DNA from 4 places in the Streptomyces sp. NPDC050504 genome. Region 3 is predicted to be linked to each of the others. Evidence: riboswitches for the same ligand, from Rfam matches in the RefSeq annotation. Region 3 holds a riboswitch; each other region holds the start of a gene.
What was found. A riboswitch is a leader RNA that binds a small molecule or an ion and turns the genes downstream of it on or off. The one in region 3 is predicted to bind thiamine pyrophosphate.
Positions count from the first base shown of each region.

Region 1: linked by a shared signal. The riboswitch ahead of ACIBNE_RS39090 (thiamine ABC transporter substrate binding subunit) and the one ahead of thiO (glycine oxidase ThiO) in region 3 are both predicted to bind thiamine pyrophosphate.
Region 2: linked by a shared signal. The riboswitch ahead of thiC (phosphomethylpyrimidine synthase ThiC) and the one ahead of thiO (glycine oxidase ThiO) in region 3 are both predicted to bind thiamine pyrophosphate.
Region 4: linked by a shared signal. The riboswitch ahead of thiC (phosphomethylpyrimidine synthase ThiC) and the one ahead of thiO (glycine oxidase ThiO) in region 3 are both predicted to bind thiamine pyrophosphate.

Region 1 is NZ_JBITHO010000016.1:103,628-109,412, forward strand. Features, by position in the region: gene ACIBNE_RS39080 (ABC transporter ATP-binding protein) at 1-312, opposite strand, end outside; gene ACIBNE_RS39085 (ABC transporter permease) at 314-1,939, opposite strand; gene ACIBNE_RS39090 (thiamine ABC transporter substrate binding subunit) at 2,009-3,109, opposite strand; TPP riboswitch at 3,187-3,290, opposite strand; gene rlmN (23S rRNA (adenine(2503)-C(2))-methyltransferase RlmN) at 3,310-4,422, opposite strand; gene ACIBNE_RS39100 (phosphatidate cytidylyltransferase) at 4,601-5,701, opposite strand; gene frr (ribosome recycling factor) at 5,701-5,785, opposite strand, start outside.
Region 2 is NZ_JBITHO010000003.1:229,782-235,566, forward strand. Features, by position in the region: gene ACIBNE_RS12345 (hypothetical protein) at 176-1,006, shown strand; gene thiC (phosphomethylpyrimidine synthase ThiC) at 1,065-2,858, opposite strand; TPP riboswitch at 2,851-2,977, opposite strand; gene ACIBNE_RS12355 (YibE/F family protein) at 3,051-4,388, shown strand; gene ACIBNE_RS12360 (SsgA family sporulation/cell division regulator) at 4,423-4,860, opposite strand; gene ACIBNE_RS12365 (IclR family transcriptional regulator) at 4,962-5,687, opposite strand.
Region 3 is NZ_JBITHO010000008.1:404,064-409,848, reverse strand. Features, by position in the region: gene pknB (Stk1 family PASTA domain-containing Ser/Thr kinase) at 1-308, opposite strand, end outside; gene ACIBNE_RS29985 (thiazole synthase) at 553-1,347, opposite strand; gene thiS (sulfur carrier protein ThiS) at 1,351-1,551, opposite strand; gene thiO (glycine oxidase ThiO) at 1,548-2,726, opposite strand; TPP riboswitch at 2,724-2,836, opposite strand; gene ACIBNE_RS29970 (hypothetical protein) at 2,888-3,235, shown strand; gene ACIBNE_RS29965 (NAD(P)/FAD-dependent oxidoreductase) at 3,281-4,510, shown strand; gene ACIBNE_RS29960 (Rv2175c family DNA-binding protein) at 4,602-4,967, shown strand; gene thiE (thiamine phosphate synthase) at 5,063-5,701, shown strand.
Region 4 is NZ_JBITHO010000003.1:769,826-775,610, forward strand. Features, by position in the region: gene ACIBNE_RS14360 (IclR family transcriptional regulator) at 90-815, shown strand; gene ACIBNE_RS14365 (SsgA family sporulation/cell division regulator) at 917-1,354, shown strand; gene ACIBNE_RS14370 (YibE/F family protein) at 1,389-2,726, opposite strand; TPP riboswitch at 2,800-2,926, shown strand; gene thiC (phosphomethylpyrimidine synthase ThiC) at 2,919-4,712, shown strand; gene ACIBNE_RS14380 (hypothetical protein) at 4,771-5,601, opposite strand; gene ACIBNE_RS14385 (metallophosphoesterase) at 5,785-5,785, opposite strand, start outside.

The DNA of each region.
Region 1 (5,785 bases), on a different contig from region 3:
CGAAGCCCCCCGCATCCGCAGCCCGAACGCCACGTTCCCCGCCACGTCCCGCTGCGGGAACAGCTGGTGGTCCTGGAACATCAGCCCCACCCCCCGCCGGTGCACGGGCACCCCCGCCTGGTCGGCGCCCGCCAGCTCGACCCGCCCGGCGGCCACGTCCTGGAGCCCGGCGACGACCCGCAGCAGCGTCGACTTGCCGCTCCCGCTGGGCCCGAGCACGCACACGATCTCGTGGTCGGCGACCTCCAGGTCGACCGCGTCGAGGACGGCCCGCTCCCCGAACCGCACGGTCACCCCGTCAAGACGAAGCACCTCAGAACTCTCCGCTCGTCCGCTCGTTCCGCACCCGCTCCAGCAACACCAGAGACACCGCGCACACCACCATCAACACCGTGCTCAACGCCATCGCCTGCCCGTAGTTCATCTCGCCGGGCCGTCCGATGAGCCGCGCCACGGCCACCGGCAGCGTCGGCCGGTCGGGCCGCGCGAGGAACACCGTCGCCCCGAACTCCCCGAGCGACACCGCGAACGCGAACCCGGCCGCCACCAGCACCGCCCGCCGCACCATCGGCAGGTCCACCTCGCGCCAAACCCGCAGCGGCGAGGCCCCGAGCACCGCCGCCGCCTCGCGCAGCCGCCCGTCCACCGCGCGCAGCACGGGCAGCATGGTCCGTACGACGAAGGGCACCCCGACCAGCGCCTGGGCCAGCGGCACCAGGATCCAGGAGGCGCGCAGGTCGAGCGGCGGCTCGTCCATCGTGATCAGGAAGCCGAAGCCGACGGTCACCGCCGAGACCCCCAGCGGCAGCATCAGCAGCGCGTCGAAGCCCCGCACGAGGCGGCGCAGCGGCCCGTCGCGCCGGGCCAGCGCGGCGGCGGCGAGCCCGCCGATCAGCAGCGCGAGGGCCGTGGCCACCACCGCGTACGACAGCGAGTTCCACACGGCCTCGATGGGCGGCACCAGGAAGACGCCGCCCGCCGGGTCGAGTTCGCCCAGCGCCCGGTAGAAGTCGAGGCCGTAGCCGTCGCCGACCGCGAAGGACCGTTCCACCAGCACCCCGAGCGGCACCAGCACCAGCAGCAGCACGCTCAGCAGCACCCCGCCGAGCACCGCCCACTGCCCCGCGCCCGCGGGCCGCCGGGCGGTGCCCGCCGGGTCGACGAGCCGCAGCGCGCTCTCCCGGCGCCGTACGGTCCAGGCGTGGACGCCGAGGATCGCGCCGACCGCGGCGAACTGCACCAGGGTCAGCACGGCGGCCGTGGACAGGTCGAAGACCTGGGCGGTCTGCCGGTAGATCTCCACTTCGAGCGTGGAGTACGACGGTCCGCCCAGGATCTGCACGACGCCGAAGGAGGTGAAGGTGAAGAGGAAGACCATCACGCCCGCCGCCGCGACCGAGGGCCCGAGCGCGGGCAGCGTCACCCGCCGCCAGGCCGTGAGGCGCGAGGCGCCGAGCACCCGCGCGGCCTCCTCCTGCCGGGGGTCGAGCTGCGCCCACAGACCGCCGACGGTCCGTACGACGACCGCGTAGTTGAAGAAGACGTGGGCGAGCAGGATGGCCCAGACCGTGGTGTCGAGCCGTACGCCCCACGCCTCGTCGAGCAGTCCGCCGCGCCCGAGGACCGCGAGGAACGCCGTGCCGACGACCACGGTCGGCAGCACGAACGGCACGGTCACCACCGCGCGCAGCAGCGCCTTGCCGGGGAAGTCGAAGCGCGCGAAGACGTACGCGCCGGGCAGCGCGACCAGCAGGGTCAGCGCGGTCGACGCGGCGGCCTGCCAGGTGGTGAACCAGAGGACGTCCAGGATGTCCTGACGGCCCAGCACCTCGCCGACGCGCCCGAACTCCCACGCCCCGTCGGCCTTCAGCCCGCGCCCGACGATGGCGGTCACGGGGTAGGCGAAGAAGACCGCGAAGAACGCGACGGGCAGGAGCATCAGCCCCAGCCGCGCCGCGCCCCCGCGCGTCCGCCGCTTCACGTCGTACGCCGCATCACGTCGTACGGCTCACTTGACGGCGATCGAGGCCCAGGCCCCGACCCACTGGTCGCGGTTCTTCGCGATCTTCTCGGGCTCCATGGTCTGCGGCTTGGAGACCACGGCGCCGTGCCGGACGAACAGCTCGGGCAGCGGCACGTTGGCGGTCACCGGGTTCACGAACATGTTGAGCGGCATGTCCGCCTGGAACCGCTTGCCGATCAGGAAGTCGAGCAGCGCCTTGCCGCCCGCCTCGTTCTTCGCGCCGGTCAGCAGCCCGGCGAACTCGGTCTGGCGGAAGCAGGTGCCTACGGCGACGCCGGTGGGCGCCTGGGTCGGCTGCGGCTTGGCGTACAGCACCTCGACGGGCGGGCTGGAGGCGTACGAGACGACGAGCGGCCGCTCGCCCTTGGCCTTCCTGCCGCCGGCCGAGCCGGAGAACTCCTGGTTGTACGCCTGGTCCCAGCCGTTGACGACCTTGACGCCGTTGTCCTTGAGCTTGCCCCAGTACTCCTTCCAGCCGTCGTCGCCGTAGGCCGCGACGGTGCCGAGCAGGAAGCTCAGGCCGGGCGACGAGGTCTGGGCGTTCTCGACGGCGAGGAGGTCCTTGTACTCCGGCTTGACCAGGTCGTCGAAGGAGGCGGGCGGCGCCAGCTTCTTGTCGGCGAAGTACTTCTTGTCGTAGTTGACGCAGACGTCGCCGGTGTCGACGGGCGTGACCCGGTGCTTGTCCTTGTCGAGCTGGACGGACTCGGCGACCTGGTCCAGGCCCTTGGCCTCGTACGGCGTGAAGAGGCCGTTGTCGAGGGCGCGGGAGAGCGAGGTGTTGTCGACGCCGAAGAAGACGTCGCCCTGCGGGGAGCCCTTGGTGAGGATCTCCTTGTTGAGTGCCTCGATGGCGTCGCCGCTCTTGAGGACCTTGACCGTGTAGCCGGTCTGGCGGGTGAACTCCTTCAGCACGTCGGGCGAGGCCGCGAAGGACTCGTGGCTGACGAGCGTGACGGTCTTGGAGCCCTTGCCCGCGCCGGACGAGCCGTCCTTCTCGTCCTTGTCGCTGCCGCAGGCGGCGAGCGCGGTGACGCCGAGCGCGGCGGCGAGCGCGCCCGCGGTGATCCTTCTGGTGGTGCTCACTGGTTTTTCCTCCTGGGTGACCAGGAAGAGACGCGGCCCTGCCCGCACGCCGACGGCGTGCGGGCAGGGCGCAACAGCTTGAGTGGTGACCGAACTTCCTACCCAGAATGACCTGGGCGAGGTTCTGAGGGTCTGCGGCGTGCCGCACTCTCAGCGCTGTGGCGCTCCCCTGCCGGAATATGCAATTTCAAGCCACGATACTAACGCTCCGAAGCGGCCAGCTGTCCGCACGCTCCGTCGATCTCCTGGCCACGGGTGTCCCGGACGGTCACCGGCACTCCGTGCGCCGCGATGGCCTCGACGAACGCCTTCTCGTCCTCGGGGCGGGACGCGGTCCACTTCGAGCCGGGCGTCGGGTTCAGCGGGATCAGGTTGACGTGCACGCGCTTGCCCTTGAGGAGCCGCCCGAGCAGGTCGCCCCGCCACGCCTGGTCGTTGATGTCCCTGATCAGCGCGTACTCGATGGAGATGCGGCGGCCGGACTTCTCGGCGTACTCCCACGCCGCGTCCAGCACCTCCCGCACCTTCCAGCGGGTGTTCACCGGCACGAGGGTGTCGCGCAGCTCGTCGTCGGGGGCGTGCAGCGAGACCGCGAGGCGGCACTTGAAGCCCTCGTCGGCGAAGCGCAGCATGGCGGGGACGAGGCCGACCGTCGAGACGGTGATGCCGCGCTGGGAGAGGCCGAGGCCGTCGGGCTCGGGGTCGGTGAGGCGGCGGATGGCGCCGACGACGCGCTTGTAGTTGGCCAGCGGCTCGCCCATGCCCATGAAGACGATGTTGGACAGCCGCGCGGGCCCGCCCGGGACCTCGCCGTCGCGCAGCGCGCGCATGCCGTCGACGATCTGGTGCACGATCTCGGCGGTCGACAGGTTGCGGTCGAGCCCGGCCTGGCCCGTGGCGCAGAACGGGCAGTTCATGCCGCAGCCGGCCTGCGAGGAGATGCACATGGTGACCCGGTCCGGGTAGCGCATCAGGACGGACTCCACCAGCGTCCCGTCGTGCAGCCGCCACAGGGTCTTGCGGGTGGTGTCGTCGTCGCAGGAGATGTGCCGCACGACGCTCATCAGGTCGGGCAGCAGCTCGGCGCGCAGCTTGTCGCGGGAGCCCGCGGGGATGTCGGTCCACTCCGCCGGGTCGTGCGCGTAGCGCGCGAAGTAGTGCGTGGAGAGCTGCTTGGCGCGGAAGGGCTTCTCGCCGATCGCGGCGACGGCCTCCTTGCGCTCGGCGGGCGTCAGGTCGGCGAGGTGGCGCGGCGGCTTCTTCGCCGCGCGCGGCGCCACGAAGGTCAGTTCTCCCGGGGCGGGGCGTGCCATGGGCGGTAACTCCTAGTTGCGTTCCTCGGTACGACGAGGCCGGGCGACCTCCGCGTGCGCGGGAGTGGGGTGAGGTGCGGGGTGGCCGGCCGACGGACGCCTGGACGGGCCCGGAAGGCCGGAAGGGCGCGTCGCTCACGAGCGACGCGCCCTCCAGGATAACCGGGACCGGCCGGGACTACCCGACGAAGATCACCAGCAGCAGCCAGACCACGGGCGCGGTCGGCAGCAGCGAGTCGAGCCGGTCCATGATGCCGCCGTGGCCCGGCAGCAGCGTCCCCATGTCCTTGATCCCGAGGTCCCTCTTGATCATGGACTCGCCCAGGTCGCCCAGGGTGGCGCTGACCGCGACCGCGAAGCCGAGCACCAGGCCCTGCCACCACGTGCCGTCCTCGATGAGGAACTGCATGCACAGCGCGCCCGCCACCATCGAGAAGGCGATGGCGCCCAGCAGCCCCTCGCGGGTCTTGCCGGGGCTGATGCGCGGGGCGAGCTTGTGCTTGCCGAAGCGCCAGCCCACCGCGTACGCCCCGGTGTCGCTGACGATCGTCAGGAGCAGGAACGTCAGCACGCGCCAGTCGCCGTCGGGGGCGTCCAGCATCATCGCCACGAACGTGGCCAGGAACGGCACGTAGAACGCCGCGAAGACGCCCGCGGTGACGTCCCGCAGGTAGTCCTCAGGCGGCTCGGTCATCCGCCACACGAGCACCGCGAGCGCGGTGAGCGCCATGGCCACCCAGGCGCCCTCGGCCCCCCGGACGAAGCCCGCCACGACCATCGCGGCGCCGCCGACCGCGAGCGGTACCAGCGGGGCCCTGATGCCCTTGCGCTCCTCCAGGCGGGAGGTCAGCTCCCAGAGGCCGACCACCACGGCGATCGCTATCACGCCGAGGAACACGGGCTTCACGATGAAGAGCGAGGCGACGATGACCGCGCCGAGCCCCACCCCGACCCCTATGGCGGCGCGCAGGTCGCGGCCGGCGCGCTTCTTCTGGGGCGGGGTCGGAGGCTGGACGGCCATGGGTTCCTCCGCCAGGGGCCGCGCGGCCACAGGCGCCTCGTCACGGAACAGGGGGCCGTGGGAACTCCCGGCCCCCTGACTCCGGCGATCGTGGTCGTCAGCGTCTCTACCTGCGTCGGGAACGTCCGGCACGATGGGCATGGGCCGAGTCTGCTGGGCTTCGTGCACATCGTGTGCGGGACCCGCCGGGGCGGCCCCCATCTCGGGCGATCCCCAGTATCCGGCTCCCGCCGGGGATCCCCAGGAAGAGTCGTTCATCAGACCTCGAGCAGCTCGGCTTCCTTGTGCTTCAGCAGCTCGTCCACCTGCGCCACGTACTTCGCGGTGGTGTCGTCGAGCTCC
Region 2 (5,785 bases), on a different contig from region 3:
TGGGCAGGCGCCCGTACGACCGGAAGCACCGCGACCATTGGGCCCTATTTCTGGAAAGCCCCTGTCACCCCGTGCCGTAACCGCTCTACCATCGGCGTATCCGTAGCAGGCTCTCCTCCGTTTCGCCCAATCGCCCGGTCATCGCGGGCAATCCGGCCCTACGGAGCATCGGGGGATGCACATGAACAGCGCTCCGCACCTGCTGACCGAGGACCGCCCGGAGTTCGAGCGGATCCTCGACGACGCACTGCGCCACGCGCACGACCGGCCCGACCTCGCCTCTGTGGGCGAACGGCTCAACCTGGAACAGCTGCGCACCATGGCGCTGAACGCCACCGCGCTGATCACCGCGGCCGCCGCAGCCGAGTACGACCACTACGTGAAGGCCCGCGACGAACTGCGCGCGCCCGAGGACCCGCTCTCGACGCGCGACTCCGACCCCGACCCCATGACGGACGCGGCGGCCGGGTCGGGAGCGGGAGTCGCCGCGGTCGTCACCGTCCTGGCACCCGTCCTCGCGGGCGCATCCGCCGCGATCTTCCTGATCGTCGGCTACCTCCTTCAGATGCTGAGCCCCGCGCCCGTCTTCGCTGACACCCTGGTCGCGGCGGGCTGGTTCTTCGGGGCCGTCACGGCGGCCAGCATCCTGGTAGCCGCCGTGGCCCTGCTCATCGCCGCCCTGCGCAACAGCTCCACCCAGGAACCCGCGGTCGACGAGGAGGAGGGACTGACCGAGGAGGTGTCGCGCGCCCGCGAGGCCTGGCGCCACGCCCTGTTGGAGCGCGGTCTGCTGCCCTTCCTGCGGGACGCCCTGGCCGATCCGAGCGTCGACCCGACGTCGAACCGCAAGCCCTACCGGTCCAGCGGCCGCATACCGAAGGTCGGCTACAGCGGCCCCGACTTCGCGAGCCCCAACGAGGGGCCGGTGGCCGGGCCCCGGCCGACCTTCACCAGCCCCGACTTCACGAGTCCCGACTACGGCGGCCCCGAGCACCAGCCCGAATGACGGACGGGCGCACCGGGGCCGCACCCGTTTCACGGTTTCACGTGAAACATCGCTCTGTTCAGTTGGCGATCGGGAGGTAGACCCGGTTGCCCGCCTCGGCGAACTCCTTGGACTTCTCCGCCATGCCCGCCTCGATCTCCTCCGCCGCTGACCCCTCGGACGAGAGGTCGCCGCCGTGCTCGCGCCTGATGTCCTGCGAGATCTTCATCGAGCAGAACTTGGGGCCGCACATGGAGCAGAAGTGCGCCGTCTTCGCGGGCTCGGCGGGCAGCGTCTCGTCGTGGAACTCCCGCGCCGTGTCCGGGTCGAGGGCCAGGTTGAACTGGTCCTCCCAGCGGAACTCGAAGCGCGCGTCGGAGAGCGCGTCGTCCCAGTCCTGTGCGCCCGGGTGCCCCTTGGCGAGGTCCGCCGCGTGCGCCGCGATCTTGTACGTGATGACGCCGGTCTTCACGTCGTCGCGGTTGGGCAGGCCCAGGTGCTCCTTGGGCGTGACGTAGCAGAGCATCGCCGTGCCCCACCAGGCGATCATCGCGGCGCCGATGCCCGAGGTGATGTGGTCGTACGCCGGGGCGACGTCCGTGGTCAGCGGGCCGAGCGTGTAGAACGGCGCCTCCTCGCAGATCTCCTGCTGGAGGTCGATGTTCTCCTTGATCTTGTGCATCGGGACGTGCCCGGGGCCCTCGATCATCGTCTGCACGTTGTGGCGCTTGGCGATGGTGTTCAGCTCGCCCAGCGTCTTCAACTCGGCGAACTGCGCCTCGTCGTTGGCGTCCGCGATCGACCCCGGGCGCAGCCCGTCGCCGAGCGAGTACGTGACGTCGTACGCCGCGAGGATCTCGCAGAGCTCCTCGAAGTTCTCGTAGAGGAACGACTCCTTGTGGTGTGCCAGGCACCACGCGGCCATGATCGAGCCGCCGCGCGAGACGATGCCGGTCTTGCGGCGCGCGGTCAGCGGCACGTACCGCAGCAGCACGCCCGCGTGGACCGTCATGTAGTCGACGCCCTGCTCGGCCTGCTCGATGACCGTGTCCTTGTAGATCTCCCAGGTCAGCTCCTCGGCCTTGCCGTCGACCTTCTCCAGGGCCTGGTAGAGCGGCACGGTGCCGATCGGCACGGGGGAGTTGCGCAGCACCCATTCGCGGGTGGTGTGGATGTTGCGGCCCGTGGAGAGGTCCATGACCGTGTCGGCGCCCCAGCGGGTCGCCCAGGTCATCTTCTCCACCTCCTCCTCGATGGAGGAGGTGACCGCGGAGTTGCCGATGTTGGCGTTGACCTTCACCAGGAACCGCTTGCCGATGATCATCGGCTCGATCTCCGGGTGGTTGACGTTGGCCGGCAGCACCGCGCGCCCGGCCGCGATCTCCTCGCGGACGACCTCGGGGGAGACGTTCTCGCGGATCGCGACGTACTCCATCTCCGGCGTCACCTCGCCCCTGCGGGCGTACGCGAGCTGGGTCACCGCCTGCCCGTCGCGGCCCCGGCGGGGCTGGCGCGGGCGGCCGGGGAAGACCGCGTCGAGGTTGCGCAGACCGCCGCGCGGCGCGGTGTGCTTGATCCCGTCGTCCTCGGGGCGGACCGGGCGGCCCGCGTACTCCTCGGTGTCGCCGCGCCCGATGATCCAGTTGTCCCGCAGCGGAGGCAGCCCGCGCCGCACGTCGGTGTCGACGTTCGGGTCGGTGTACGGCCCCGACGTGTCGTACAGCGTCACGTCCTTGCCGTTGGTGAGGTGCACCTGACGGACCGGCACGCGGAGGTCGGGGCGCGAGCCCTCGACGTATCCCTTGTGCCAGCCGATGGACTTCCCGGCCTCGTTCTGCGTGGAGGCAGGCGTGCGTGCGTCCGATGTGGTCATGAGACCTACTCCCTACGCCGGCATTACCCGGTAACAGGTTCGGCGGTCGGCGCAGCTGCGACCCGTGTCGTCGTCAGCGCCCTCTCAGCCCGGTGCTCCGAGCTCCCGCGTGTGCAAGGTTTTGCCCCCACGCTAGCGTCCTCGCTGGCGCGCTGAACAGAGGGCCCCGTCCGTTCTTGCGATGATCGGTCGGTGACGTCCCCACACCACGCGCCCGAGGCCGAGCCCCCCGCCCCCGCCCACTCCCACGGCCACTCCCACAGCCACGGGCCCGCCGCGCCCGTCTCCAAGCACCTGCGGAAGGTCATCGCCGCGGTCCTGATCCCCTTCGCCACCGCGGTCTTCGTCGGGCTGTGCGTCCTGTGGCCGGGCGGCGCCCCCGCCCATGAACGCACCGGGGTCGGCTTCGACCGGCAGACCGAGACGGGCAGGGTCGCCAAGGTCGAGGCGGTCGACTGCAAGGACGTGAACGCCGGTCAGGTGCCGCCCGCCGGTGACCCGTCCACCGCACAGGGCGGCAAGGCGGCCGGCGCCGAGCGGAAGGGGTGCAAGAAGGCCACGGTCGAGGTGACCAGCGGCAAGGACAAGGGCCGCACCTTCGTCGAGATCGTCCAGCCCGGCGCACCGCGCCAGTTGGAGCACGGTCAGGGCGTGGTGGTGGCGTACGCCCCGGACGCGCCCCGCGAGCTCCAGTACTCGGTGACCGACGTGAACCGGAAGTTCCCGATGGCACTGCTGGCCGGGATCTTCGCGCTCGCGGTGGTCGCGGTCGGGCGGATGAAGGGCGTGATGGCGCTGATCGCGCTCGCCGTGTCCTTCGCCGTACTGACCCTGTTCATCCTCCCGGCGATCCTCCAGGGCTCCAACCCGCTGGTGGTGGCGGTGGTCGGGGCGAGCACGATCATGCTGATCGCGCTCTACGCCTGTCACGGCCTCACCGCCCGCACCTCCGTCGCCGTCCTCGGCACGCTCATCTCGCTGCTGCTGATCGGGCTGCTCGGCTCGCTCTTCATCGGCCAGGCGTTCCTCAGCGGCAACACCGACGACAACACCGGGCTGATCCACGGCCTCTACCCGAACATCGACATGTCGGGGCTGCTGCTCGCGGGCGTCATCATCGGTTCGCTGGGCGTCCTGGACGACGTGACGGTCACCCAGACGTCGGCGGTCTGGGAGCTGCACCAGGCGGATCCGACGATGGGCGTCCGCAAGCTGTACCGGGCGGGCATCAGGATCGGCCGGGACCACATCGCGTCGGTCGTGAACACGCTCGTACTGGCCTACGCGGGCGCCGCGCTGCCGCTGCTGCTGCTCTTCTCGATCGCGCAGTCCAGCGTGGGGACGGTCGCCAACAGCGAGCTGGTGGCCGAGGAGATCGTCCGGACGCTGATCGGCTCGATCGGCCTGGTCGCCTCGGTGCCGGTGACCACCGTGCTGGCGGCGCTGGTCGTCTCGGCCGACCGGCCGAGCGGGGCCGGGGCCGCGGCGGCCCCCGTACGCGGCGGAAGGGGCCGCCGCCGCAAGAAGTAGCGGCGACGGCCCCTTCCGTACGGGGCGGGCGGGGTCAGCCCGCGCTCTGCTCCTCGGCCAGGATCCGGCCCAGGGCCTCCTCCAGGTGCACCTCGAACTCACCGAGCGCACGCTCCTGGCCGAGCGGCACGAGCTTGTCGGTCCGGTCGAGGAAGGCGACCAGCGGCGCGGCCCCGGCCCTGAAGAGCGCCCGGTCGCCACCGACCTGGAGCCGGATGTGGACGTCGCTGAGGTTGTCCGGCTCCGCGGGGGAGACGTGCACGTCGCCGTCGCCGCTCGGCCTGCCGAGCCCGTCGAGCAGCAGTTCGCGGCCGAACGCCCAGGTGACGGGGGCATCGCCGGGCAGATGGAAGGTCATGCGTACTGCGTACGGATCGCGCATCTCGTACCGGAGCTCCACCGGGATACGGAAGGAGAGCTCCTCGGAGACGAGGAAGCTCATCATGACCTCTGCCTGAACGGATTCGAGCATTGCCTAACCCCGCAGTAGATGAAACTGGCCAGGAATGATCCCCACTGGCTCTCTTGACGCCATCGTGCTGTACCCGCTAACAGATCACAAGGAGTGAGTTTTCAGATACTGATAGAGAAGGCCAGGGAGCTCACGAGCGCCCCCACTTCGCTCCGCAACTGCTCAACTGCGGGGAGGAGACGGCCTTCTTGGTGCACGGGGAGAGAAATGGCCATGGTCGCGGCAGTTGTACCGACAGTAATCGGAATCGCCGCGCAGACCGTCCCCAGCGCGTACTCCTGGCGCTCGATGACCGGCTTCATGCGCTCCATCGAGCCGAGCCGCTCCATCAGCGCGCGCTGCCCCGGCACCGAGTAGCGCGTCACGGGCTGGACGGGGTGCCGGTCGAGGTGGTCCTGGCGGCTCTTCTCGTCGAGCTGGCTCAGCAGGCACTGGCCCAGCGCGTGGGCGTGGCCGGTCTCGCGGAAGTCCGCCCACTCCTCGACGGCGGGGGCGTTGGGGGTGTCGGCGACGGCGACGAGCTCGATCTCCCCCTCGCGGTAGACCGCGAAGTAGACCGGGACGCCGATGACGTCCCGCCAGTGCTCCAGCGAGTCACTGATCTTGGTGCGACGATTCTGCTGCGCTCCGCCACCGGCCAGCCGCTCGGCCGCGTCGCCGTACAGGAACACGCCCTTCTCGCGGCGCAGATATCCCTCGTGCGTCAGGGTGCGCAGCAGGTGGTACGCGGTGGGGAGGGGGAGTCCGGCCTCGCGCGCCAGCTGTTTGGCGGGGGCGCCGTCCCGGTGGGAGCCGACGGCCTCCAGCAGCCGCAGGGCCCGTTGCACCGACCCGATCAGGGTGGGTACCGCCGAATGCGATGGCGTGGCCAAAGGGCACCCCCAGGCGTGCTGACGGGCTGCCGGCCCGCCCGCGGGGGCCTCCC
Region 3 (5,785 bases):
AGGGTGCAGCCCGCGACGTACTCCATCGCGAGGTAGACGTACGCGCCGTCGGCGCCCTGGTCGAAGACCCCCACGACGTTGGGGTGCGAGAGGCGGGCGACGGACTTGGCCTCGCGGATGAAGCGCTCCACGAAGGAGGCGTCGGTGGCCAGCGCGGGGTGCATCACCTTGAGGGCGAGCACCCGGTCGAGACGGGTGTCCACGGCCCGGTAGACCGTGGCCATGCCGCCGACGGCGATGCGCGCATCGACGCGGTAGCGGCTGTCGAGCACGTGCCCGACGAGGGGGTCCTGGAGGGTCGTATCCACGCAGGTGAGTGTACGAGGCGCGGGGCCACCCGGATGGAGTACGGCGGGCGGCTCCGCCGGAATGCAGCCGACCTGTGACGCGGCGCCCCCCGGGCGCGGGGCCCTGCGGGGGTTCCCGTCGCCAGGGGCGCCGTTCTCGCCTGCGGCGGGCGGCACCCCGCCCCGCCCCATTTAGGGGCGCGGGGAACTGCGCGAGGGTGGGGCACACGCGCAACGTGTCCACCGCCCCGCGCAGCGGGGCCCCTCAGAACGCCGGGCGTTCCGGATCCAGGGCCGGCATCCCGCTCACCGGCGACGACGCCTCCGCGAAGTGGCGTCGGGGGATCCGCCCGCCCCGCCACGCGAGCCGTCCCGCCTCCACCCCGTGCCGCATCGCCTCGGCCATCAGCACCGGCTCCCGCGCCCGCGTCACCGCCGACGCCAGCATCACCGCCGCGCACCCCAGCTCCATCGCGAGCGCCGCGTCGGACGCGGTCCCCGCCCCCGCGTCCAGGATCACCGGCACCCCGGCGCGCTCCACGATCAGCTGGAAGTTGTGCGGGTTGCGGATGCCGAGCCCGGACCCGATGGGCGAGCCCAGCGGCATGATCGCCGCGCAGCCCACGTCCTCCAGCTTCCGCGCGAGCACCGGATCGTCGTTGGTGTACGGCAGGACCGTGAAGCCGTCGTCCACCAGGGTCTCCGCCGCGTCCAGCAGCTCCACCCCGTCGGGCAGCAGCGTCCGCTCGTCGGCGACGACCTCCAGCTTGATCCAGTCCGTGCCCAGCGCCTCCCGCGCCAGCCGCGCGGTCAGCACCGCCTCGCCCGCGGTGAAGCAGCCCGCGGTGTTCGGCAGGACCCGGATGCCGAGCCGGTCGAGGACGGAGAGGACCGAGCCCTGCACGGTCGGGTCGAGGCGGCGCATCGCCACCGTCGTCAGCTCCGTGCCGGACGCGGTCAGGGAGCGCTCCAGCACGTCGAGGCTGGGCGCCCCGCCCGTACCCATGATCAGCCGGGAGGCGAACGTGGTGTCCCCGAGGACGAAGGGGTCGTCGGACATCGGTCAGCCTCCCTGTACGGCGGTGAGCACTTCCACGCGGTCGCCGTCCGACAGCGCCGTGCCCGGCCACTGGCTGCGCGGGACGACGGCCTCGTTGACGGCGGCGGCGACCCCGCCCCGCGCGGTGGTGAGCGTCGCGACGAGGGCGTCCAGCGTGGTGCCCGGCGCCAGCTCGCGCACCTCGCCGTTGACGGACACGGTCATGCGGACACCTCCAGGGGGCGCGAGGGGCCGGGGACCCGCGCGAAGCGGCCCGGGGCGAACGGGCGCGCCTCGTCGGGCAGCTCCCCGGTCGCGAGGTACGCCGCCAGCGCGTCGCCGGTGACGGGCGTGAGCAGCACGCCGTTGCGGTAGTGCCCGGTCGCCAGGGCGAGGCCGGGCAGGGCGGTCGGGCCGAGCAGCGGGGCGTTGTCGGGGGAGCCCGGCCGCAGCCCCGCCCTGGTCTCGGTGAGCGGCAGCTCGGTGATGCCGGGCACCAGCTCGTGCGCGTCGCGCAGCAGTTCGTACACCCCGCCCGCCGTGACGGTGGTGTCCCAGCCCAGCTCCTCGCTGGTGGCGCCGACGACCAGCTCGCCGTTCTCGCGCGGCACCAGGTAGACGTGGCTGCCGCGCACCACGGCCCGTACGGTCCGCGACAGGAAGGGCGCGTACGCGCGCGGCACCGTCAGCCGCAGCACCTGCCCCTTGACCGGCCGCACCGGCGGCAGCACGTCGGACGGCACCCCGCCCAGCTCGCCGCTCAGGCTGCCCGCCGCCAGCACCACCTGGTCGGCCGCGAGTTCGGTGCCGTCCACCAGGACGGCTCCGGCGGCCCGGTCCCGCACCACCGAGAGGCGCTCCACCCAGCCGCGCGCGAAGGCCACCCCGGCCCGCTCGCAGGCCGTCAGCAGCGCGGCCGCCAGCCTGCGCGGATCGACCTGGTGGTCGCCCTCGACCTGGAGCCCGCCGCGCACGCCGGGGGCGAGCATCGGCTCCAGGCGGCGGCACTCCCGGCCGGTCAGCCACTGCGACTCCAGGCCCGAGCGGTGCTGGAGGGCGTGGAGTTCGCGCAGGTGGGCGCGGTCGTCGGCGTCCAGCGCGACGGCCAGGGTGCCGCAGGCGCGGTAGCCGACCGACCGGCCGCACGCCTCCTCCAGCTCCGCGACGAAGCCCGGATAGCGGCGCGCGGACTCCAGGTTGAGGCCGAGCAGCGTCTGTTCGCCGTGGTGCAGCTCGGTGACGGCCGCGAGCATTCCGGCCGCGACCTGCGCCGCCCCGCCGCCGGGGTCCGGGTCGGCGACGGTGACCGCGAGGCCCCGTCCCGCCGCCCGCCAGGCCGTGACCAGGCCGATGATGCCGCCCCCGATGACGAGGACGTCGCTTGATCGAGATCGAGACATGGGCGTCCAGCCCCTCCCTTCGCCGGCATGACCCGGATCAGGTTCTTACGGTCGGAGGCCGCCCAGCCTCCCTCTCAGCCCGGTGCGTTCGGGCTCCCGCGAGTGCTTTACCTTGGCCACCCTAAACCCCGGGCTCGACCCTCAGTAAGGGAGCATTCGCCGTGGCACGCACCAGCGCCCCTTCGCTCGACGGACTCGTCCTCGCACCGGTCGCCGACCAGGCGCCGGGCCAGGTCGGTACGCGGACCAGGTTCACCTACCACGAGCGGGACGGCCGGATATGGGCCGAGTACGAGGGCGGTGACGTGGTCCGCGGGCACCTGGTCGGCACCCGGGACGGCGACCGCCTGGACTTCCGCTACGTCCAGTTGAAGCACGACGGGGGAACCTCGTCGGGCCATTGCGTGTCCATGGTCGTGGAGCTGCCCGACGGCCGGGTGCGGCTGGAGGAGACCTGGCGGTGGGAGTCCCAGGAGGGCAGCGGAACCAGCGTGGTCGAGCAATTGTGAGACGGACCGCTACTGACGGACCGTCAGATGAGTAGGGTGGTGCGGATGAGCGAGCAGAAACGAATCGTCGTCGTGGGCGCGGGCATGGCGGGGGCACAGACCGCCGTCGCCCTGCGCGAACAGGGCTTCACCGGGCCGATCACCCTGGTCGGCGCCGAACCCCACCGGCCGTACGACAGGCCGCCGCTGTCCAAGGCGGTCCTGCTCGGCAAGGCGGAAGCGGCCGACGTCGCCTTCGAGATCGACTACGAGGCGCTCTCGGTGGAGCTCGTGCTGGGCCGCGAGGTGACCGGGCTGCGCCCCGGCGACCGCGAGGTCGACACCGCCGAAGGGCCCCTCCCGTACGACGTGCTGGTGCTGGCCACCGGCGCCGAGCCCGTCGTGCTGCGCGGCAGCGAGGACGTCCCCGGCGTCCACCTGCTGCGCACCGTCGAGGACGCCGAGCGGCTGCGCCCCGTCCTCGACGGGCAGCGGGACGTCGTGGTCGTCGGCGCGGGCTGGATCGGCGCCGAGTTCGCCACCGCCGCACGCCAGGCGGGCTGCGCGGTCACCGTCGTGGAGGCCGCCGAGCACCCGCTCGCCGGGGCGCTGCCCGCCGAGGTCGCGGCCCCGATGGCCGCCTGGTACGCGGAGAGCGGCGCCGAACTCCTCACCCGCGCGCGCGTGGCCGCGGTCGAGCCGGGCGCGGTGGTCCTCGCGGACGGCCGCAGGCTCCCGGCGGCCGCCGTGGTCGTGGGCATCGGCGCCCGCCCGGCGACCGGCTGGCTCGCGGGCTCCGGGATCGAGCTCGGCCCCGACGGTTCGGTGACCGCCGACGCGCACCTGCGCACCTCGCTCCCCGACGTGTACGCGGTCGGGGACTGCGCCTCCTTCCCCTCGGCCCGCTCCGGCGCGCGCCTGCTGGTCCACCACTGGGACAACGCCCTCCAGGGGCCCCGTGCGGTCGCGGCCGACATCATCGGCGAGGGCGCCGACGGCGGGCGGGGGAAGGCGTACGACCCCGTCCCGTACTTCTGGTCCGAGCAGTTCGGGCGCTTCGTCCAGTACGCGGGCCACCACGCGCCCGGCGACACGCTGGTGCGGCGCGGCGACCCCGACGGCGCCGCCTGGTCGGTGCTCTGGCTGCGCGAGGGCGCCCTGGCCGCGCTGCTCGCCGTCGGCAGGCCGCGCGACCTGGCGCAGGGCCGCAGACTGATCGAGTCGGGCGTCCCGCTCGACCCGGAGCGCGCCGCCGACCCCGACGTACAGCTGAAAATCGCAGTGCAAAAGCCGTAATCAGGGTCGTTTCGCGGCGTGGCGATTGGCGAACTGTCCCGTTCGCCCGACCCGGCTACCCACTGTCAGTGGGGGATGGCACGCTTGTCCTGTGACCGAGATTGACGCAAACACCGATGCTCTCGTCCCCGCCTGGCTCCACCTCCCCGACATCGCAGAGATGCTCGGCATCGAGGTGACGCGCGTGCGGCAGCTGGTCAAGGAGGGCCAGCTCATCGCCGTGCGCCGTGGGGAGAACCGGACGCTCCAGGTGCCGGCCGCCTTCATCGACGGCGACAAGGTGGTGAAGGGGCTCGTGGGGACCCTGACGCTGCTGAAGGACGACGGCTTCTCCGACGAAGAGATGCTGGAGTGGCTGTTCACTCCGGACGACAGCCTGCCGGGCACGCCCGCGCAGGCCCTCAGCGAGAATCGCGGCACGGAGGTGAAGCGCCGCGCCCAGGCGCTCGCCGTCTGACGACACCGCACGCCGCACACCACGCGCGGTGGTGCGGGGCCGTGTCTCCCACGGCCCCGCACCACCGCCCCATCACGACGGGGGAGTACCACCTGATGCTGTCCGACGCCCGGCTCTACCTCTGCACGGACGCCCGCAAGCGGCAGGGTGACCTCCCCGCGTTCCTCGACGCCGTCCTCTCCTCCGGCGTGGACGTCGTCCAGCTGCGGGACAAGGGCATGGAGGCGGCCGAGGAGCTGGAGCACCTGGCGGTCTTCGCCGACGCCTGCCGCAGGCACGGCAAGCTCCTCGCCGTGAACGACCGGGCCGACGTGGCGCACGCCATCGGCTCCGACGTGCTGCACCTGGGGCAGGGCGACCTGCCGGTCCCCGCGGCGCGCGCCGTCCTGGGACGGCGGGTGCTCATCGGCCGCTCCACGCACGCCGAGGCCGAGGTGGACGCCGCGGCCGCCGAGCCCGGCGTGGACTACTTCTGCACGGGCCCCTGCTGGCCGACGCCCACCAAGCCGGGGCGGTACGCCCCCGGCCTCGGCCTCGTGCGGTACGCCGCCTCGCTCGCCCAGGACCGGCCCTGGTTCGCGATCGGCGGGATCGACGCGGGCAATCTGGACGAGGTGCTCGACGCGGGCGCGCGCCGCATCGTGGTGGTCCGGGCGATCACCGAGGCGGACGACCCCGGGGCGGCGGCCGCCGCCCTCGCGAAGCGCGTCGCCGAGCGGGCCGCGTCGGCGTAGCGGAGGGGGTCGTACCGCCGTACGGTCACAAGTCTGTCCGAGGGGTGGACAACAACCCGGCAAAACCGGCATATCCCATACGCC
Region 4 (5,785 bases), on a different contig from region 3:
CCGCGGGCGGGCCGGCAGCCCGTCAGCACGCCTGGGGGTGCCCTTTGGCCACGCCATCGCATTCGGCGGTACCCACCCTGATCGGGTCGGTGCAACGGGCCCTGCGGCTGCTGGAGGCCGTCGGCTCCCACCGGGACGGCGCCCCCGCCAAACAGCTGGCGCGCGAGGCCGGACTCCCCCTCCCCACCGCGTACCACCTGCTGCGCACCCTGACGCACGAGGGATATCTGCGCCGCGAGAAGGGCGTGTTCCTGTACGGCGACGCGGCCGAGCGGCTGGCCGGTGGCGGAGCGCAGCAGAATCGTCGCACCAAGATCAGTGACTCGCTGGAGCACTGGCGGGACGTCATCGGCGTCCCGGTCTACTTCGCGGTCTACCGCGAGGGGGAGATCGAGCTCGTCGCCGTCGCCGACACCCCCAACGCCCCCGCCGTCGAGGAGTGGGCGGACTTCCGCGAGACCGGCCACGCCCACGCGCTGGGCCAGTGCCTGCTGAGCCAGCTCGACGAGAAGAGCCGCCAGGACCACCTCGACCGGCACCCCGTCCAGCCCGTGACGCGCTACTCGGTGCCGGGGCAGCGCGCGCTGATGGAGCGGCTCGGCTCGATGGAGCGCATGAAGCCGGTCATCGAGCGCCAGGAGTACGCGCTGGGGACGGTCTGCGCGGCGATTCCGATTACTGTCGGTACAACTGCCGCGACCATGGCCATTTCTCTCCCCGTGCACCAAGAAGGCCGTCTCCTCCCCGCAGTTGAGCAGTTGCGGAGCGAAGTGGGGGCGCTCGTGAGCTCCCTGGCCTTCTCTATCAGTATCTGAAAACTCACTCCTTGTGATCTGTTAGCGGGTACAGCACGATGGCGTCAAGAGAGCCAGTGGGGATCATTCCTGGCCAGTTTCATCTACTGCGGGGTTAGGCAATGCTCGAATCCGTTCAGGCAGAGGTCATGATGAGCTTCCTCGTCTCCGAGGAGCTCTCCTTCCGTATCCCGGTGGAGCTCCGGTACGAGATGCGCGATCCGTACGCAGTACGCATGACCTTCCATCTGCCCGGCGATGCCCCCGTCACCTGGGCGTTCGGCCGCGAACTGCTGCTCGACGGGCTCGGCAGGCCGAGCGGCGACGGCGACGTGCACGTCTCCCCCGCGGAGCCGGACAACCTCAGCGACGTCCACATCCGGCTCCAGGTCGGTGGCGACCGGGCGCTCTTCAGGGCCGGGGCCGCGCCGCTGGTCGCCTTCCTCGACCGGACCGACAAGCTCGTGCCGCTCGGCCAGGAGCGTGCGCTCGGTGAGTTCGAGGTGCACCTGGAGGAGGCCCTGGGCCGGATCCTGGCCGAGGAGCAGAGCGCGGGCTGACCCCGCCCGCCCCGTACGGAAGGGGCCGTCGCCGCTACTTCTTGCGGCGGCGGCCCCTTCCGCCGCGTACGGGGGCCGCCGCGGCCCCGGCCCCGCTCGGCCGGTCGGCCGAGACGACCAGCGCCGCCAGCACGGTGGTCACCGGCACCGAGGCGACCAGGCCGATCGAGCCGATCAGCGTCCGGACGATCTCCTCGGCCACCAGCTCGCTGTTGGCGACCGTCCCCACGCTGGACTGCGCGATCGAGAAGAGCAGCAGCAGCGGCAGCGCGGCGCCCGCGTAGGCCAGTACGAGCGTGTTCACGACCGACGCGATGTGGTCCCGGCCGATCCTGATGCCCGCCCGGTACAGCTTGCGGACGCCCATCGTCGGATCCGCCTGGTGCAGCTCCCAGACCGCCGACGTCTGGGTGACCGTCACGTCGTCCAGGACGCCCAGCGAACCGATGATGACGCCCGCGAGCAGCAGCCCCGACATGTCGATGTTCGGGTAGAGGCCGTGGATCAGCCCGGTGTTGTCGTCGGTGTTGCCGCTGAGGAACGCCTGGCCGATGAAGAGCGAGCCGAGCAGCCCGATCAGCAGCAGCGAGATGAGCGTGCCGAGGACGGCGACGGAGGTGCGGGCGGTGAGGCCGTGACAGGCGTAGAGCGCGATCAGCATGATCGTGCTCGCCCCGACCACCGCCACCACCAGCGGGTTGGAGCCCTGGAGGATCGCCGGGAGGATGAACAGGGTCAGTACGGCGAAGGACACGGCGAGCGCGATCAGCGCCATCACGCCCTTCATCCGCCCGACCGCGACCACCGCGAGCGCGAAGATCCCGGCCAGCAGTGCCATCGGGAACTTCCGGTTCACGTCGGTCACCGAGTACTGGAGCTCGCGGGGCGCGTCCGGGGCGTACGCCACCACCACGCCCTGACCGTGCTCCAACTGGCGCGGTGCGCCGGGCTGGACGATCTCGACGAAGGTGCGGCCCTTGTCCTTGCCGCTGGTCACCTCGACCGTGGCCTTCTTGCACCCCTTCCGCTCGGCGCCGGCCGCCTTGCCGCCCTGTGCGGTGGACGGGTCACCGGCGGGCGGCACCTGACCGGCGTTCACGTCCTTGCAGTCGACCGCCTCGACCTTGGCGACCCTGCCCGTCTCGGTCTGCCGGTCGAAGCCGACCCCGGTGCGTTCATGGGCGGGGGCGCCGCCCGGCCACAGGACGCACAGCCCGACGAAGACCGCGGTGGCGAAGGGGATCAGGACCGCGGCGATGACCTTCCGCAGGTGCTTGGAGACGGGCGCGGCGGGCCCGTGGCTGTGGGAGTGGCCGTGGGAGTGGGCGGGGGCGGGGGGCTCGGCCTCGGGCGCGTGGTGTGGGGACGTCACCGACCGATCATCGCAAGAACGGACGGGGCCCTCTGTTCAGCGCGCCAGCGAGGACGCTAGCGTGGGGGCAAAACCTTGCACACGCGGGAGCTCGGAGCACCGGGCTGAGAGGGCGCTGACGACGACACGGGTCGCAGCTGCGCCGACCGCCGAACCTGTTACCGGGTAATGCCGGCGTAGGGAGTAGGTCTCATGACCACATCGGACGCACGCACGCCTGCCTCCACGCAGAACGAGGCCGGGAAGTCCATCGGCTGGCACAAGGGATACGTCGAGGGCTCGCGCCCCGACCTCCGCGTGCCGGTCCGTCAGGTGCACCTCACCAACGGCAAGGACGTGACGCTGTACGACACGTCGGGGCCGTACACCGACCCGAACGTCGACACCGACGTGCGGCGCGGGCTGCCTCCGCTGCGGGACAACTGGATCATCGGGCGCGGCGACACCGAGGAGTACGCGGGCCGCCCGGTCCGCCCCGAGGACGACGGGATCAAGCACACCGCGCCGCGCGGCGGTCTGCGCAACCTCGACGCGGTCTTCCCCGGCCGCCCGCGCCAGCCCCGCCGGGGCCGCGACGGGCAGGCGGTGACCCAGCTCGCGTACGCCCGCAGGGGCGAGGTGACGCCGGAGATGGAGTACGTCGCGATCCGCGAGAACGTCTCCCCCGAGGTCGTCCGCGAGGAGATCGCGGCCGGGCGCGCGGTGCTGCCGGCCAACGTCAACCACCCGGAGATCGAGCCGATGATCATCGGCAAGCGGTTCCTGGTGAAGGTCAACGCCAACATCGGCAACTCCGCGGTCACCTCCTCCATCGAGGAGGAGGTGGAGAAGATGACCTGGGCGACCCGCTGGGGCGCCGACACGGTCATGGACCTCTCCACGGGCCGCAACATCCACACCACCCGCGAATGGGTGCTGCGCAACTCCCCCGTGCCGATCGGCACCGTGCCGCTCTACCAGGCCCTGGAGAAGGTCGACGGCAAGGCCGAGGAGCTGACCTGGGAGATCTACAAGGACACGGTCATCGAGCAGGCCGAGCAGGGCGTCGACTACATGACGGTCCACGCGGGCGTGCTGCTGCGGTACGTGCCGCTGACCGCGCGCCGCAAGACCGGCATCGTCTCGCGCGGCGGCTCGATCATGGCCGCGTGGTGCCTGGCACACCACAAGGAGTCGTTCCTCTACGAGAACTTCGAGGAGCTCTGCGAGATCCTCGCGGCGTACGACGTCACGTACTCGCTCGGCGACGGGCTGCGCCCGGGGTCGATCGCGGACGCCAACGACGAGGCGCAGTTCGCCGAGTTGAAGACGCTGGGCGAGCTGAACACCATCGCCAAGCGCCACAACGTGCAGACGATGATCGAGGGCCCCGGGCACGTCCCGATGCACAAGATCAAGGAGAACATCGACCTCCAGCAGGAGATCTGCGAGGAGGCGCCGTTCTACACGCTCGGCCCGCTGACCACGGACGTCGCCCCGGCGTACGACCACATCACCTCGGGCATCGGCGCCGCGATGATCGCCTGGTGGGGCACGGCGATGCTCTGCTACGTCACGCCCAAGGAGCACCTGGGCCTGCCCAACCGCGACGACGTGAAGACCGGCGTCATCACGTACAAGATCGCGGCGCACGCGGCGGACCTCGCCAAGGGGCACCCGGGCGCACAGGACTGGGACGACGCGCTCTCCGACGCGCGCTTCGAGTTCCGCTGGGAGGACCAGTTCAACCTGGCCCTCGACCCGGACACGGCGCGGGAGTTCCACGACGAGACGCTGCCCGCCGAGCCCGCGAAGACGGCGCACTTCTGCTCCATGTGCGGCCCCAAGTTCTGCTCGATGAAGATCTCGCAGGACATCAGGCGCGAGCACGGCGGCGACCTCTCGTCCGAGGGGTCAGCGGCGGAGGAGATCGAGGCGGGCATGGCGGAGAAGTCCAAGGAGTTCGCCGAGGCGGGCAACCGGGTCTACCTCCCGATCGCCAACTGAACAGAGCGATGTTTCACGTGAAACCGTGAAACGGGTGCGGCCCCGGTGCGCCCGTCCGTCATTCGGGCTGGTGCTCGGGGCCGCCGTAGTCGGGACTCGTGAAGTCGGGGCTGGTGAAGGTCGGCCGGGGCCCGGCCACCGGCCCCTCGTTGGGGCTCGCGAAGTCGGGGCCGCTGTAGCCGACCTTCGGTATGCGGCCGCTGGACCGGTAGGGCTTGCGGTTCGACGTCGGGTCGACGCTCGGATCGGCCAGGGCGTCCCGCAGGAAGGGCAGCAGACCGCGCTCCAACAGGGCGTGGCGCCAGGCCTCGCGGGCGCGCGACACCTCCTCGGTCAGTCCCTCCTCCTCGTCGACCGCGGGTTCCTGGGTGGAGCTGTTGCGCAGGGCGGCGATGAGCAGGGCCACGGCGGCTACCAGGATGCTGGCCGCCGTGACGGCCCCGAAGAACCAGCCCGCCGCGACCAGGGTGTCAGCGAAGACGGGCGCGGGGCTCAGCATCTGAAGGAGGTAGCCGACGATCAGGAAGATCGCGGCGGATGCGCCCGCGAGGACGGGTGCCAGGACGGTGACGACCGCGGCGACTCCCGCTCCCGACCCGGCCGCCGCGTCCGTCATGGGGTCGGGGTCGGAGTCGCGCGTCGAGAGCGGGTCCTCGGGCGCGCGCAGTTCGTCGCGGGCCTTCACGTAGTGGTCGTACTCGGCTGCGGCGGCCGCGGTGATCAGCGCGGTGGCGTTCAGCGCCATGGTGCGCAGCTGTTCCAGGTTGAGCCGTTCGCCCACAGAGGCGAGGTCGGGCCGGTCGTGCGCGTGGCGCAGTGCGTCGTCGAGGATCCGCTCGAACTCCGGGCGGTCCTCGGTCAGCAGGTGCGGAGCGCTGTTCATGTGCATCCCCCGATGCTCCGTAGGGCCGGATTGCCCGCGATGACCGGGCGATTGGGCGAAACGGAGGAGAGCCTGCTACGGATACGCCGATGGTAGAGCGGTTACGGCACGGGGTGACAGGGGCTTTCCAGAAATAGGGCCCAATGGTCGCGGTGCTTCCGGTCGTACGGGCGCCTGCCCAGAGAACCGT